Regions from separate parts of the Methylobacterium flocculans genome, predicted to be linked through region 2. Evidence: predicted binding sites of a transcription regulator. Region 2 holds the regulator's gene; each other region holds the start of a gene.
The links. The regulator LexA, encoded in region 2, represses DNA repair genes until DNA is damaged. The targets are predictions, from matches to a motif close to TGTTCNNNNTGTGTTCNG.
Positions count from the first base shown of each region.

Region 1: a site for LexA is predicted at 3,283-3,300, ahead of OF380_RS19460 (LexA family protein). Genes of this name have one in related genera too.
Region 3: a site for LexA is predicted at 2,359-2,376, ahead of dinB (DNA polymerase IV). Genes of this name have one in related genera too.

Region 1 covers NZ_CP107532.1:4,106,063-4,110,809, forward strand. The annotation lists gene OF380_RS19430 (hypothetical protein) at 1-72, opposite strand, end outside; tRNA gene OF380_RS19435 (tRNA-Val) at 369-443, shown strand; gene OF380_RS19440 (hypothetical protein) at 579-956, shown strand; gene OF380_RS19445 (hypothetical protein) at 1,067-1,189, shown strand; gene OF380_RS19450 (hypothetical protein) at 1,259-1,450, shown strand; gene OF380_RS19455 (Y-family DNA polymerase) at 1,520-2,812, opposite strand; gene OF380_RS19460 (LexA family protein) at 2,809-3,264, opposite strand; gene OF380_RS19465 (hypothetical protein) at 3,393-3,647, shown strand; gene OF380_RS19470 (hypothetical protein) at 3,667-3,909, shown strand; gene OF380_RS19475 (hypothetical protein) at 3,988-4,350, opposite strand; gene OF380_RS19480 (hypothetical protein) at 4,355-4,747, opposite strand, start outside.
Region 2 covers NZ_CP107532.1:3,522,636-3,527,382, forward strand. The annotation lists gene OF380_RS16625 (ComEC/Rec2 family competence protein) at 1-1,852, shown strand, start outside; gene lexA (transcriptional repressor LexA) at 1,846-2,598, opposite strand; gene OF380_RS16635 (hypothetical protein) at 3,252-3,821, opposite strand; gene OF380_RS16640 (hypothetical protein) at 3,891-4,130, opposite strand; gene OF380_RS16645 (formate dehydrogenase subunit gamma) at 4,169-4,747, opposite strand, start outside.
Region 3 covers NZ_CP107532.1:5,691,349-5,696,095, forward strand. The annotation lists gene mgtE (magnesium transporter) at 1-403, opposite strand, end outside; gene pqqA (pyrroloquinoline quinone precursor peptide PqqA) at 902-991, shown strand; gene pqqA (pyrroloquinoline quinone precursor peptide PqqA) at 1,069-1,158, shown strand; gene dinB (DNA polymerase IV) at 1,245-2,333, opposite strand; gene OF380_RS27090 (dimethylmenaquinone methyltransferase) at 2,656-3,810, shown strand; gene OF380_RS27095 (xanthine dehydrogenase family protein molybdopterin-binding subunit) at 3,924-4,747, shown strand, end outside.

The DNA of each region.
Region 1 (4,747 bases), 580 kb from region 2:
CGCCGCCGGATTGTCCGGCACGACCCAGCACCGGATGCGAAATCCCAGATCATGGTCGACGTAGAACCGCATTCCTCAGCCGTTGCCTCAACCGTTCCCCGTGATCTGGCGAACCCGCGCAACGCGGATCAGGTGCGGGGACGGGCGTCCCCGCGCCGTGCCGCCCTTAGCGCATTTTTCTTCGCGGTGCAGCGTCAGCCCGCACCCGCGCATCTTCGAGGCATGCGGGGCCTTTTCGAGGCGGGAGGGATTTTTCAGAGCGGGAGGGATTTTTCGAGCAGGAGAAATTTTTCGGAGCGGGAGAGGCCTTGCGTCCCCCCGGACCCCAAGCTATAGCCCCCGTCATCGGCGCCGGACGGCGCGGATGAGGGCGCGTAGCTCAGCGGGAGAGCACTACCTTGACATGGTAGGGGTCACAGGTTCGATCCCTGTCGCGCCCACCACTTATCTCACTGATGTCACGGGATTTTTCCTGAGGTGAGATATCAGAGCACTTAGTGCTCGCAGGTTCACCGAACCTGCTTCGGGTTCGTTTCAATCGAAACACAGGTTCGCGCGATATGCCGAACCCACACCCGATGTTGATGCCGTTGCCCGCGATTATTCCCGCTGACCCAAAGCTATGGCGCCAAGGCTTCCTCAACCTGCGCCCGAGTGTGGTTCCATGCCCCGGCTTTACGCTTCAATCCTGGGGCGCCACGCATGAGAAGTGCGTCAACTTCCTCGACCGGTGGGCCGAAGAGGCGGCTGCGCTCGGTTGGACGACCCTCGACCTTTTCGGCGTGCATCCGGAGGCGGGCATTATCCGGCCGGACTTCTGCGGCGCGATCGTGATGTCGGACGCCAAGGTCTCGGCCATCACCGCCAGACGCATCGCCTTACTGAACACGGCCTTCTACCGGGACACGCCGGGCCGGCCGGCGGGCGCGGTGCCGCTGTGGCAGTTCGGGCGGTGACCATTATTTCGTCAGGAGCCGACGCGACGACGGAAGCATGCATGCCAGATAAGCGAGATCGCAGAACCAAGCCTCTGGCCGACGATACCCCAGACCGGTCTCCCGCTGGCATGCGGGCAACGGCCGATCGCATCGAGGAGCGATCCTCGCAGGGGTTCTACGTCCCTCCCTCGGCTGCCGTGCTCTACGCCGAGGCGCTGCGAGCCCTCGCACGCGAGCACGAGAAGGGGTGAGGATCGTCCGCAAGTATCCCTTGACCGCCTCTCTCAGTAGGGGAAGGCTCGTCCTTTGCGGAGCGTAACGTGTCCGACAGTTCTAAACCCGACGTCTTCGCTGCTATCCGGGTACTTGGCGTCGAGTTGATCGACGGAGGCCGGACGCTGGCTGTTCGTTTGGAGAAGGCAACCGGAACCGAGGCGGTTCTGCTGCTCGCTCAGCCGGTGGCGGATGAGTTATTCCGACAGATGGCGGAGTTGCAGAAATCCGCCGATTAGGCGCTGTAGCCACAAAGCTGTCTCATGGTGCGCACGGCGATCCTGCTGGCCCGGCCGGAGAGGGCGTGATCAAGCGTGTGCCGTCGGTAGCTCGCTGACCTGCGTCGTGTAGCGTGGGCTGCGCATCTCGAACTTCGTGGACCAGGTGCGCTTCTCGGTGAGCCCGGCCCGGGCCGGCACGACGGAGCCCCGGCCGAAGCGCGCGTTGCAGGCGTCCATGGCCGCCATGAGCGGCGCACTGCGCTCCCGGTCGAGCTGCCCGATCAGTGCTCGCGGCGCCATGTCGAGCGTCATCAGGTCGGTGGTGACCACACCGGCCTTGCTGTAGCGCCAGGGCTTGCCGCCCGGCGCCTCGCGCCAGGTGCGTGCCACGCCCGCCTGCGCCGCCTTGATGAGCGCCAGCGTGTCGTTCGTGGCTTCCGGCAGCGTTACGGTGGTCGAGACCGAGCGCATCGGGTCGCCGCGGTCGTGCTCGCTCGTGTGGTAGAAGACCGAGACATGCGTGGTGCCGAGCCCGCCGCGCCGGAGCTTCTCGCCGAGCCGCGTCGCGTGGGCGGCCACCGCCTGCTCCAGCGTCTCGCGTTCGGTGATGCGCCGGGAGAACGAGCGGGTGACGGCGCAGCCCTTGCGCTGGGCTGGCATCAGTTCGAGCGGCAGGCAGGCGAGCCCGCGCAACTCGTAGATGATGCGTTCACCCACCACCGTCATGGCCTTTCGGACAGGCCGAGGGTCGAGGTCGCGCAGATCCGCTACCGTGTCGACGCCGAGCCCCATCAGCTTGGCGAGCGAGGCCCGGCCGATGCCCCAGACCTCGGCCACCGAGATCCGGCAGAGCCAGTGATCGTAGGCCACCGGATCGGTCAGGTCGCACACCCCGTCGCAGTCCGGGATCGTCTTGGCGATGTGGTTGGCGAGCTTGGCCAGCGTCTTCGTTGGGCCGATGCCCACACAGGTCGGAATGCCGGTCCAGGCCCGCACCGTGGCGCAGAGATCCCGGGCCAGGGTCATCCGGTCCCGATCGCGCACGTCCGAGAGATCCAGGAAGCTCTCGTCGATGGAGTAGATCTCCACGGCCGGTGAGAAGTCGCGGTAGACCGCGTTCGTGCGGGCGCTCATGTCGCCGTAGAGGGTGTAGTTCGAGGAGAACACCCGCACGCCGTCGCGCCGGCATTGCTCGCGGATCTTGAAGAAGGGATCACCCATCTTGATCCCGAGCGCCTTGGCCTCGGCCGTGCGGGCGATGGCGCAGCCGTCATTGTTCGAGAGCACGATGACCGGCACGCGGGCGAGCTTGGGATCGAACACGCGCTCGCAGGAGCAATAGAAGCTGTTGCCGTCGATCAGCGCGATGGCCCGGCTCATCGCACCAGTCCGGCGCGCGCCACGTGCCAGCGGATGGAGAAGCGGATCACGCCCCAGATCTCACCCTCGGCGAAATCGTCGACCGCGAAGGCCGGCAGGTCAGGATTGTCGAAAGCGAGGCGCATGACGTTGCCCTCGACATGGAGCCGCTTCACGCTCATCGTCCCGTCGACGATCGCCACCACCACGCTACGGTTGCCAGGCTTTAGGCTGCGGTCGGCCACGGCGAGATCCCGGTCGAAGATGCCGGCGCCGCGCATGCTGTCGCCCGAGATGTTCCAAGCGAAGGTTGCGGGCGGGTTCGGCGCGAGCCAGCGCGGCAGCTCCAGCGCGCCCTCAAGAAAGTCGTCGGCTGGCGATGGAAAGCCTGCGCAGAGCGTGGCCCCCTGGATCGGGATGCGGACGAGGCTGTCCCCAGCTTTCGCGAGTTCGTCGACCCGATAGAGGCCCACCGCTGCTTCCTCCTGTGCTAGAACAGAAAGAGAACAAACAGTCGCAGGGTTCCCGGTCAAGCTCGGCTATGCCGCGTGTGGATAACGGGGACAGTCTGTGGACAGGGGTTGGTGGTAGGAGCGGTCACATGGCGATGAAGACGACGTTCATGGTGCAGACGTTCGCGATCAAGCGGAAGCGCCTGGTACCGGGCGACCGCGAGGTGTCGCCGACTGAAAGCGGCGCGCTGAAGAAGGCTGAGGCGATGGCCGGTCGGATGCCTGGCACGGCCGCGCTCAAGGTCGTGGCGGACGACGAAACTGGCGAACTCGAAGCGGCGACGATCCTCGGTCAGTTCGGGGACATACCAGAGGACTTCGCAGAAAGCCTCCAAGGCGCCTGATCAGCCGCGCAGGGCCACCATGACGTTCGAAGAGCAGGCCGCCGAACTGCACGCTCTGGACGCCTTGGCCATGAGCATGGGCTTGTCCGACGCCGAGTTCGTCCGCGTCGCGACGGCAGCGATTGCAGAAGCCCATGCCGAAGGTACCGGGCCGAACGGGCCTCTGGCGAAGATCCGCGAGCGCCTGATGCAGCATGGCGGTCGCCGGACGAAAGGGACGGATGATGCAATAGGAGCGGATCCAGAGTTGGTCGCAACCTGAGCAAACCCAGCCAAGAACGACGAAAGCCCCGGAGCCGAAGCTCCGGGGCGCGATGTGGACGATGGTGGATAGCGGGGATCAGCGATGCGGCTGCCGCCCCTTCAGGACTGCGTCGAGCAGCTCGGTCCGTGTCGCTCGCATCTCCTCGCGCACCGACGAGACCATGCCGTCGATTCGCCCCTCAAGGCGGGTGATGACGTCGCCGGTGACGTACTTCTGCGCGACTTCGACCTTGAAGGCGTTGAGCGCCTCGCCCTGACGCTCGACGTTGAGCTTCACGGAGGCGAGGTCAAGCACCAGGGGGCTGACCGCTTCCTTCTCGCGCGACTTGAGCTTCGATGCGGCCCAATCGACCGCCTTCAGCACGGCCACCAGGAACAGCGCGAACGCGACCAGGGCCGCCCAGGTGATCGGGCCGCCCGCGAGGAAGGAGGTATCCATGGTCTCAGGCCTTCAGGAGGCGAGCCGCACCGGCGCGAGCCAGGGTGGTCAGCGGTGAGGAGATGAAGAAGGCCGTGAGGATGGTCGCCTCGATCGGCACGTACTCGGCGGGCAGGGGCGTGATCGGCCAGCCGAGATCGAAGGTGTGCGAGAGGCACGTCGCCCCGAAGTGGATCGCGGGTGGGATGCCGATGCTGTAGATTAGGCCCTTGAAGGCCGGCGCGATCGCCGCCCGCGCCTGGTTCGCTGCCATCTCGGCCTGGATGACCGAGACCGCCACGTCCTTCTGGGCGTTCTGGCCGTTCTGCAGCGTCTTCAGGATCGGCCCGAGCACGCTGTCGCCGAGCACCTTGATGATGCCCGAGCCGAAGAAGCCGGCGACCTTGCCGATGGGGTT
Region 2 (4,747 bases):
GGACGAGCGCGACGAGGGTGCACGCCTGATCGTACGGGTAGAGGGCTTCGGCACGCTCGGGCCGGAGACGCGACCGACCCGGGTGCGGGTCTCCTACCGCAAGGCCATGATCCTCAAGCCGGGAGATCGGATCTCCGCCACCGCGCGGCTCCTCCCACCCCCGGAAGCCGCGCGGCCCGGCGGCTACGACTTCGCACGCGATGCGTTCTTTCGCGGAATCGGCGCGGTCGGGTCACTCGTCGGCAAGATCGAAGTCCTGCCACCGCACGATACGGTGCCATGGCAGGCCCGCCTCGCATCGACGATCGATGCGGCTCGCAACGCGCTTACGCGGCGCATCACCGATGCCAATGGCGGTCAGGCCGGGGCCGTGGCGGCCGCCCTGGTCACCGGAAAGCGCGGCCTCATCAGCGGCGCGACCAACGATGTCCTGCGGGCGGCGGGCATCTATCACGTGGTTTCGATCTCCGGGCTCCACATGGTGCTGGCGGCCGGCGTGGTCTTCTGGCTGGTCCGCGCCATCCTCGCCCTGGTGCCGTTCCTCGCATTGCACTGGCCGATCAAGAAGATCGCTGCCGCCTGCGCGATGCTCGGCGTGACGGCCTACTGCGTCTTCTCAGGGTGGGATATCGCCGCCGAACGTTCCCTCATCATGACGCTGGTGATGCTGGGCGCCATTTTGGTGGACCGCCCCGCCCTGAGCATGCGCAACCTCGCTCTGGCGGCGCTGATCGCCCTCACGCGGGAGCCGGAAGGTGTCCTGGGGCCGAGCTTCCAGATGTCGTTCGGAGCCGTCGCCGGCCTCATCGCCTGTGCGCCGCTGCTCGGCGGCCATGCGTTCCGGCGCGACGGCGCAGGTCGTTTCGCCCGCGCCGTCGGATGGCTGCTCGCCGCCATTGTCGGAACGCTGGCCACCACCCTGGTGGCACAGATCGCTACGGCGCCCTTCGCGACCTACCATTTTCAGACGGTGCAGCCCTTCGGCCTCGTGGGAAATGCCCTGACCCTGCCGCTGGTCTCCCTGGCGGTGATGCCCGCCGCCGTGCTCGGAATCCTGGCCTATCCCTTCGCCCTCGATCAGCCGGTCTGGTGGGCGATGGGGCTGGCAGTGCGGGGGATGCTCACGATCTCGACTTGGATTGCCGAGTTCGGACATGCGACCTACGTCGTACCCGCATACGGCACCGGCGCACTGGCTCTGCTCGCCTGCGCCGTCGTCATGCTCACCCTGCCAGCGTCGTCCCTGCGCTGGCTCGGTCTGATCCCGGCCATCGTCGGCATCGGCCTCGCAGTCCGGCCTGACCGGTACGACCTCTATATCGACCGTGATGGCGCCGGCGCGGCGATCCGCGACCGAACCGGGCGCCTCGCGATGCTCGGTCGCCCCCCGGCCTTCGTGCTCGAACAATGGCTCAAGGCGGATGGCGACGGCAGAAAAGCAGCGGACATCAAGGCATCTCCGGCCGCGCGTTGCGACCGTCTGGGCTGTACCCTGCAGATGAGCGACGGGCGCACAATCGCACTTGCGACCGACAAGCGAGCGCTGCCCGAGGATTGCGCCAGGGCCGACATCCTGATCACGCAACGGGAGGCTCCGCCCGGTTGCGCGGCCAAAGTGATCGTCGACCGTGCCTTCCTCAAGACCCACGGGGCGACAGCGATCAGACTGACCCGTGACGGGCCCATCGTGACGACGGCACGTCGTCCCGGCGAAACGGTGCCGTGGCGCACGTCAAGCACACCCCCGGTGGCCGTCTCAGAGCCCACCACGCCCAGCCTGCCCACGAAATCCGGATCGAACACGCCGAACGCGGAGGACGCCGACGCCGGACCCGACGACGAGGCTCAGTAGCGTCGAACGAGACTGACCAACCGTCCCTGGATCTGCACACGATCCGGCCCGAGCACACGGGTTTCATAGGCGGGATTGGCCGCCTCCAGCGCGATGGACGAACCCCGGCGGCGCAGGCGCTTCAGGGTCGCTTCCTCGTCGTCGATCAGCGCCACGATGATGTCGCCGGTATTCGCCGTGTCCTGCTTGCGGATGACCACGAGGTCACCGTCCAGGATGCCCGCATCGACCATCGAATCGCCCCGCACCTCGAGGGCGTAATGCTCGCCACCGGCGAGGAAATCCGGAGACATCGTCACCGAGTGACTCTGCTCCTGAATGGCGGCGATGGGCGTACCGGCCGCGATCCGACCCATGACGGGAATCGTGACCGCCCGGCCGCTCTCATCCATCGCCTGCGTGGTCGGCAGACGGGACACCGACGCGCCCGCCGGGGGAGCCTTGCCCTTGCCGCCCTCGACCACGCTCGGAGTAAACCGACGCGGCTCCGATGGAACGCTGCTGCGTCCGCCGACAGCGTCGCCGCTCAAGCTCTCCGGCATACGAATTACTTCGATGGCCCGGGCCCGGTTCGGCAGCCTGCGCAGGAAGCCGCGCTCCTCGAGCGCTGTGATCAGGCGATGGATGCCGGACTTCGACTTGAGATCCAGCGCATCCTTCATTTCGTCGAAGGAGGGAGGAACGCCGCTCTCGCGCATCCGGTGCTGGATGAACTGGAGCAAATCCAGTTGCTTACGCGTCAACATGCGGAACACTCTTCGTTGGAGCCGTGGGCTGCGGCGTGCGACCGCAGAAACAAACCACGAACACGTTAAACGTTCCGCAAGTGTTCTGCAAGAGTTCCCATATGACGCCGAAACTTGCGTCTATCGGAGCAGGGCGCGCCGGCCTTAGGCGGATCAATGGCGGCGGAGCTATCGTTCCGGCGAGGGTCCCCAAGGAACCGCCCGTGGCAGGGGACACACGGCGGCGCAACAGAATTGCGGGAAGACCATCGCGATCATCGCCCCTGGAACGGGGTGAAACGGAGCGAGATTCACACCAGGTTCAGCGTCGAGGCGAGAAGGCAGCGGAAGTGTGGTGCTTCACAAAGCTCGCGATCCGGCGGCCAAGCGGATCACGGTGTGAGAAACTCGACGTATTAAGTAGAGACGATCGAGGTCGGCTGCCCGTCAGCTGCCCCGTGGATCAGTGACATCATCGAAGCTGTAAAGCGGCGCGCGAAATCGCGAGTACCGCAGCCTAACCTTCAGCAGCTCCACGGGAAGAACCTTCGCGGCCTGCGAGGGGGATCCCGCCACAGGAAGCCCAATGGTCCGCACAGCCGACGCGCCTGATGCCTTGCGCAGCAGCGACGTCGCCGTCGGTTGCGCAGATCGGCTTGGACCGGACCAACGCCTCAGGGCTGCTCGGCACCGTAGAATTTCGGATCGAGGGCGGCCAGAGCCAGAAGGGCCGGGGTCATGACGACACCGGCGACGCGCATGGTGCGTGCGGCGGCGCGGCAGGCCACCTGATCGTTCGAGGCGGCAGCCGTTTCGATCCGGCTGATGACCGCTTCATCCGGCTTCGGGCTCGGGGCGGACGCGGCCGGGGCGGGCGGGCTCTTCGCGGCAGCATTGGCATGCGCCAACGTGGCCTTGCCATCGCTTGTCCCGGGACGCGCGTCGGCCGTCGGAGCCTGGGTCTCCGGCTTGGTCGGCCCGCTTAGCCCGGAACTCTGCTGCGTCGGCCCACCGGACGACGAAGGTTGACCGTCACTCTTGCCGGAGGCGTTCGAGACGGCGGTCGATTGCGATGCCGGCGTCGCGGCTTCCTGCTTCTTCTCCTCCGGCTTCTTCACGAAGGCCACGAGTTCCTGGCACAGGTTCGCCGGGCCGCGGGCGGGCGCCGCATCCTGCGCGGACGCCGTTTGCACGGAGAGGCTCGTCGACAAGAGGAGCGCGGCGATGGAGAGGCGGTGGATCATGCTCGGTCCCCTGGTTCCGGACTCGTTGCGCGGCCGTACCCGTGCGGTGCACGGGACGTCGTTCGGGTTTCAGGAGCGCTTCGGATGCGAGGGTTCACCGGTCGCCTTGCCGTGCGCCGATTCACCGGTGTCGTTGGTGTTCGGATCGCCGGTCCACTTCTCGCCGACGAGGTTGGTGCCAGGCTCCGACACCCGTGCCCCCGTGGTCGCGAAGGCCTGGTAGGCGAACGTCTGATTGCTGGTCAGGGCGTACATGGCCAGGACGCCGAGGCCGATGGCGGCAATCACGGCGACGATGAAGGCTTTCATGGTCGTAATCCTCGTCGCCGCCCGAGCGGCCTGGCAGATTATTCAGCGGGAGCGGGGTGGCGACCCCGACCCAATTGCGGGCCGCTCGCGGTCTTCGCCTGCTCCTGCTCGACCCAGAGGTCGTGGTGGGCGCGCGCCCAGGCAAGATCGACCTCGCCGCTGCCCATGGCATCGTAGGCGCCCTTCATGCCGAGCGTGCCGATGTAGATGTGCGCCAGGATGCCGGCGATGAACACGATGCCGATCAGCGAGTGAATGACCTGCATCACCTGCATGCCGTTGATGTCGAGGAGCGCGAACGGGAACAGCATCATCAGGCCGGTGACGCCCATGGCGGCACCGAAGCCCGCGACCATCCAGAACACGCCCTTCTGGCCGGCGTTGAAGCGGGCCGCGTGGGGGTGCTTCTTGCCGATGAAGCCGCCGCCCGCCTTGATCCAGGCCCAATCGATGCGGTTCGGGATGTTGTCCTTGATCCAGACCACGAACATCATCACCACACCGAACATGAACGGCCAGGCGAGATAGACGTGGCTGTACTTGGCCCATTGGGCGATGGCGCCGAACGCCTCGGGTCCGATCAGGGGCATCAGCAGGCGCTTGCCGAAGATGTAGTT
Region 3 (4,747 bases), 2.2 Mb from region 2:
CGAATTCCGTGGTCATCAGCGAGCCGACGGTCTCCTCGCCGTAGCTGCTCAGGCGGTCGACGGCGCCGCGCGTCTCGGCGTCGAGGCGCGCGCGCAGGTCCGAGCGCCCGGGCTCCTCGATCTCGCGAAAGATGTCGGTGATGCGGTCGGCCGACATTCCCGAGAGGAAGCCGGCGACCCGGTCGCGCGGCAGCATCTCGATGATGTCGGCGGCGCAGTCGAGTTCGGGCTGGTCCAGCACCTCGATCGCCCGCTCCAGGGAGAGGCCGAGCAGGATGGCGGCGGCGACCTCGGGCGCCTCCTCGTTCAGGGCCTCGACGATGTCGGGCGCCCGCTCGTCCGAGAGACGGGCGGCGAGCACGGCCGGGTCGATGCCGGTCGGGAAGGGGGCGATCTCGTTCATGGGCTCAACCTCGGCTTTCGGCCTGATCCGGCCGTGGGCGAGCCGGTCCGGACCGGCCGCCGCGCGGGCCTCGGGCGAGCCTCAGCGTCGGGGGACGGAACCGGACACGGCCGCGCACGGCACGGGCGATCGTTCGGGATGGTCGCTGGGCATGGGGTTCGTCGGTGGAGGCCGGGGCGCGGGCGAGGCCTTGAATCAGGCCGCGCGCCGCCCGGCGGCGCGTGAGTGCGCCGCGCCTCCGCGGTCGTCAAGCGTGAAACGCGGCCGCGCGTGACGACGGCGGTACGGCGTCGCTCTTCGGAGCCCGGGTGAGCCGGAGGATCGCCCTGGTTTCAGGGCGGCCGGCACCATATCTCTGATTGCAGGCGGCATTTCGCCGGCCTCGCGGCCTCTCCGGCCCGACACCCACGATCATATGAGAAATATAAGTGTAGTGCCCACTTGTGTTGTGCCCAACACAACGACATATCAAGGGTGTTGACAGCCAAGGAGTTCCCCATGACCTGGTCCGCCCCCATCGTGTCCGAGATCTGCGTCGGCATGGAAGTTACGAGCTACGAGTCCGCCGAGATCGATCCCTTCAACTAAGGGTTTTCCCTCGGTTCCAGCGCCGCGAGCCCCCGGATTCCGGCGCCCATCAATCAACCGCCATGAGGAGAGACGTCATGAAGTGGTCCGCCCCCATCGTTTCCGAGATCTGCGTCGGCATGGAAGTCACCAGCTACGAGTCCGCCGAGATCGATCCCTTCAACTAAGGGTGATCGCGGGTTCCGCGCACGGAACCTGCTGGTCCGGGAGGGGCGCTATCCGAGAGGGTGGCGCCCCTTTCGTTTGCGCGCCCTCAGAGTGCGAGGCCGAGTTGCTCCGGCTCCGGTGCCGGCCCGTGTTCGAGGGCCGAGAGCGAGACGCCGAGCAGGCGCACGCTGCGCCGGAGCGGGAAGGCTTCCCGCAGGAGGGCGAGCACGATGCGCTCCAGGTCCGACCGGTCCGGCACGAAGCCGGGCAGCGAGCGGGCCCGGGTGATCTGCTCGAAATCCGAGAACTTCACCTTCAGCGTCACGGTGCGCGCCCGGACCTCCCGGGCGGCGGCCGCACCCCAGACCTTGTCGAGGAGGGGCGCGAGGCGACCTGCGAGCACGGCGTAATCGGCGGAATCGTCCGAGAAGGTGTTCTCGGCCCCGATGGACTTGCGCACCCGGTTGACCCGCACCGGCCGTGTGTCGAGGCCCCGCGCGACGCCGTAATAGTAGGGTGCCGAGGCGCCGAACCGTGCGACCAGGCTCTCCAGGCTCTGGGCCCGCAGGTCGCGCCCGGTGAGAATGCCGAGCGCCTTCATGCGCGCTTCCGTCACCGGCCCGACCCCGTGGAAGCGCCCGATCGGCAGATCCTCCACGAAGGCCGGGCCCATCGCGGGGGTGATCACGAACAGGGCGTCGGGCTTGCGGAAGTCGGAAGCGACCTTCGCCAGGAACTTGTTGTAGGACACCCCCGCCGAAGCGACGAGACCGGTGCGCTCGCGAATCGCCGCCCGGATCGCGCGCGCGACCTCCGTGGCCGTGGCCAGCCCCTGTCGATTGTGGGTCACGTCGAGATAGGCCTCGTCGAGGGCGACGGGCTCGATCAGGTCCGTATGCTCGGCGAACACCGCCCGGATCTGCTCCGAGATGCCCCGGTAGACATCGAAGCGCGGCTTCACGAAGACGAGGTTGGGGCAGAGCCGGCGCGCCGTCACCGAGGGCATGGCCGAGCGCACGCCGAAGACCCGCGCCTCGTAGCTCGCCGCCGCCACCACGCCGCGTTCGCGCGAGCCGCCCACCGCCACCGGACGCCCCCGAAGCGCGGGGTCGTCGCGCTGCTCCACGGAGGCGTAGAACGCGTCCATGTCGATGTGGATGATCTTTCGGGGCTGGCCGGCCTCGTCCGGGTCCATCGCGGGCGGGTCTCCTCGCGCGATCTGTTCGTGGTCTGTTCGCACCATCCCGGTTCGGCCCGCGGAATCAAGCCGGGCGTCGCAGCGGTCCACCGTCGAACCGACGCGGCGGAGGCTGTGCGACGGGACCAGGAGGCGGGCGAGCGGGATCCCGCTCCCGCCGGTTTTTAGCGTCCCCCCTCTGCACCGCGCGGCGTCGCTGGACGCGCGGTCTCGCGAACGGCCCCCGGCCGCTCCGGGGCTCGCCGTCGCGGTCCACCTGCCGCATAAGGGCCACGACAGAGCCGCCCGGGGCGGCGATTCGCCCGAGGACCGATTGACCGTGAACGTCACCCAGATCACCCACCACGACCTCGACGGCTACGGCGCCTCCACGGTGGTCGGCCAGTTCGCCGATGTGTCGCGCATCGTTCACGTGCCGCGCTATTCGGATGTCGGCCCCGTGGTCGAGACCGAACTGAAGCGCCTCGGCAAGGCGGCGAGCCCCGAGATGATCGTGATGACCGACCTCGGCCTGGAGGCGGTGGCGGTCAGCTTCATCAAGAGCTTCGCCGCCCTCAACCGCCGCCGCGACGAGGCCGCCCGCCACCGCCTGATCGTGCTCGACCACCACGCCTCGTCGGTGGATCAGCTCCGCGAGCAGAAGCTCGAGCCGCAGCCCCACCCCGAGGCGCCGGGCGTGCAGCGCTTCGACCTCGAGGACCCGAACATCGTGGTGCTCATCGACGAGGCGCGCTGCGCCACCCGCATGGCCTACGAGCACCGTGCCCTCTACGCCACCCGCGAGGCCGACGCGGACCCGATCCTCGGCGCCCTGGTGACGGCGGTGGACGCGGTCGACCTCTGGCGCAAGGACCGGCCCGAGTTCCGCGCGGGCCTGAGCCTCGACGAGGTGTTCTGGGACAACGTCTCGAACCTCGTCCCCATCGGCCATCCCTGGCACGACCGCTTCGTGAGCGACCTGCTCCTCGGCGTGGCGCGGCTGCTCGCCGACGGCGCCACCCCGGCGGGCATCGAGGGCCAGGTGGGTGCGCTGCGCACCGCCATCCTCGACCGCTACCTCGCCGACGACGCGACCGACGACCGCACGCTCACCACCCGCATGCGGATCGCCCGCGTGCTCGCCCGCTCGGAGCTGTTCCATCCCCTCTCGGACGGCACGCTGATGTCGTTCGGCCTCGATGCCGGCACCTTCCAGCGCGTCTCGGACCTCATCATGGCGAGCGGCCGGGCCAGCCGCGTCCTCAATGTGCAGCGGGCAGGCACGATGTCGTTCCGCTCCAACAACGAGACGGCGCTCGACGGCGCCCGGCGCTTCCGGGGCGGCGGCCACAAGGACGCCGCCGGCGGCAAGCTGACGAGCGGCACCGCCTTTTCCCTAGCGGATGCCATCGCGCAGGTGGAGCCGGTGCTGAACCCCCCTGCCCCCGACCCCTCGGCGAGCCCCTTCGCGGCGCTGAAGAACTGGAAGGGCTGAGACGAGTCCGTCCGGCTCCCGGGCCGGACATCCGCCCCCGAGCGACGTGCCGTCGCGCCCGGATCGCCGGCGCGCCGGCCGGGGTTACCCTCACGACAGAGGGGGGACATCCGATGGGGATACCGGCCGATACGACGGACCGTCCGGCCTGGCTCGGGCGCGCGCATCCGCGCGTCGAGGGGCCGGCCAAGGTCACCGGCGCGGCGCGCTACGCCTCCGACACCCGCCTGCCGAACCTCGCCCATGCCGCCCTCGTCACGAGCACCATCCCGCGTGGACGGATCACCGGCTTCGACCTCGCGGCCGCGCGCGCCGTGCCGGGCACCCTCGGCATCTTCACCCATCGGGACTTCGCCGGGTCGATCCGGCCGGTGGATCACCTCATGGCGGGAGGCTACGCCAATAGCGGCCACCGTCCCCTCGGTTCGGACGCGGTCGCCTATGCGGGCCAGATCGTCGCCCTGGTGGTGGCCGAGAGCGTGGAGGCGGCCAGCGCGGCGGCCGCCCGCGTCGTCGTCGGCTACGAGCCCGCCCCCTTCGCGGACGGCCTCGATTCGGAGGGTGCCGAGACCGTGCGGCTCGCCGATCTCAAGCCGAAGCACCACGATCCCGCCTGCGGGGACGCCGATGCGGGGCTGGCGCGCGCCGATGCGGTCGTCGCGGCGCGCTACGAGACGCCGATCCAGCACCACAACCCCATCGAGCTGTACACCACCACCTGCGCCTGGGACGGACCCCGCCTCACGGTCTACGAGCCCTCGCGCTACCTCGGCGCCGTCCGGCACGGTCTCGCCGCGCAACTCGGCCTCGATCCGGCCGACATCCGCGTGGTGGCCGGGCTGATCGGCGGCCATTTCGGCTCGAAGCTCGCCCTTGCGCAGTACACGGCCCCGGTGGCGCTGGCGGCCAGGGCCCTGGGCCGTCCGGTCGCCCTGGT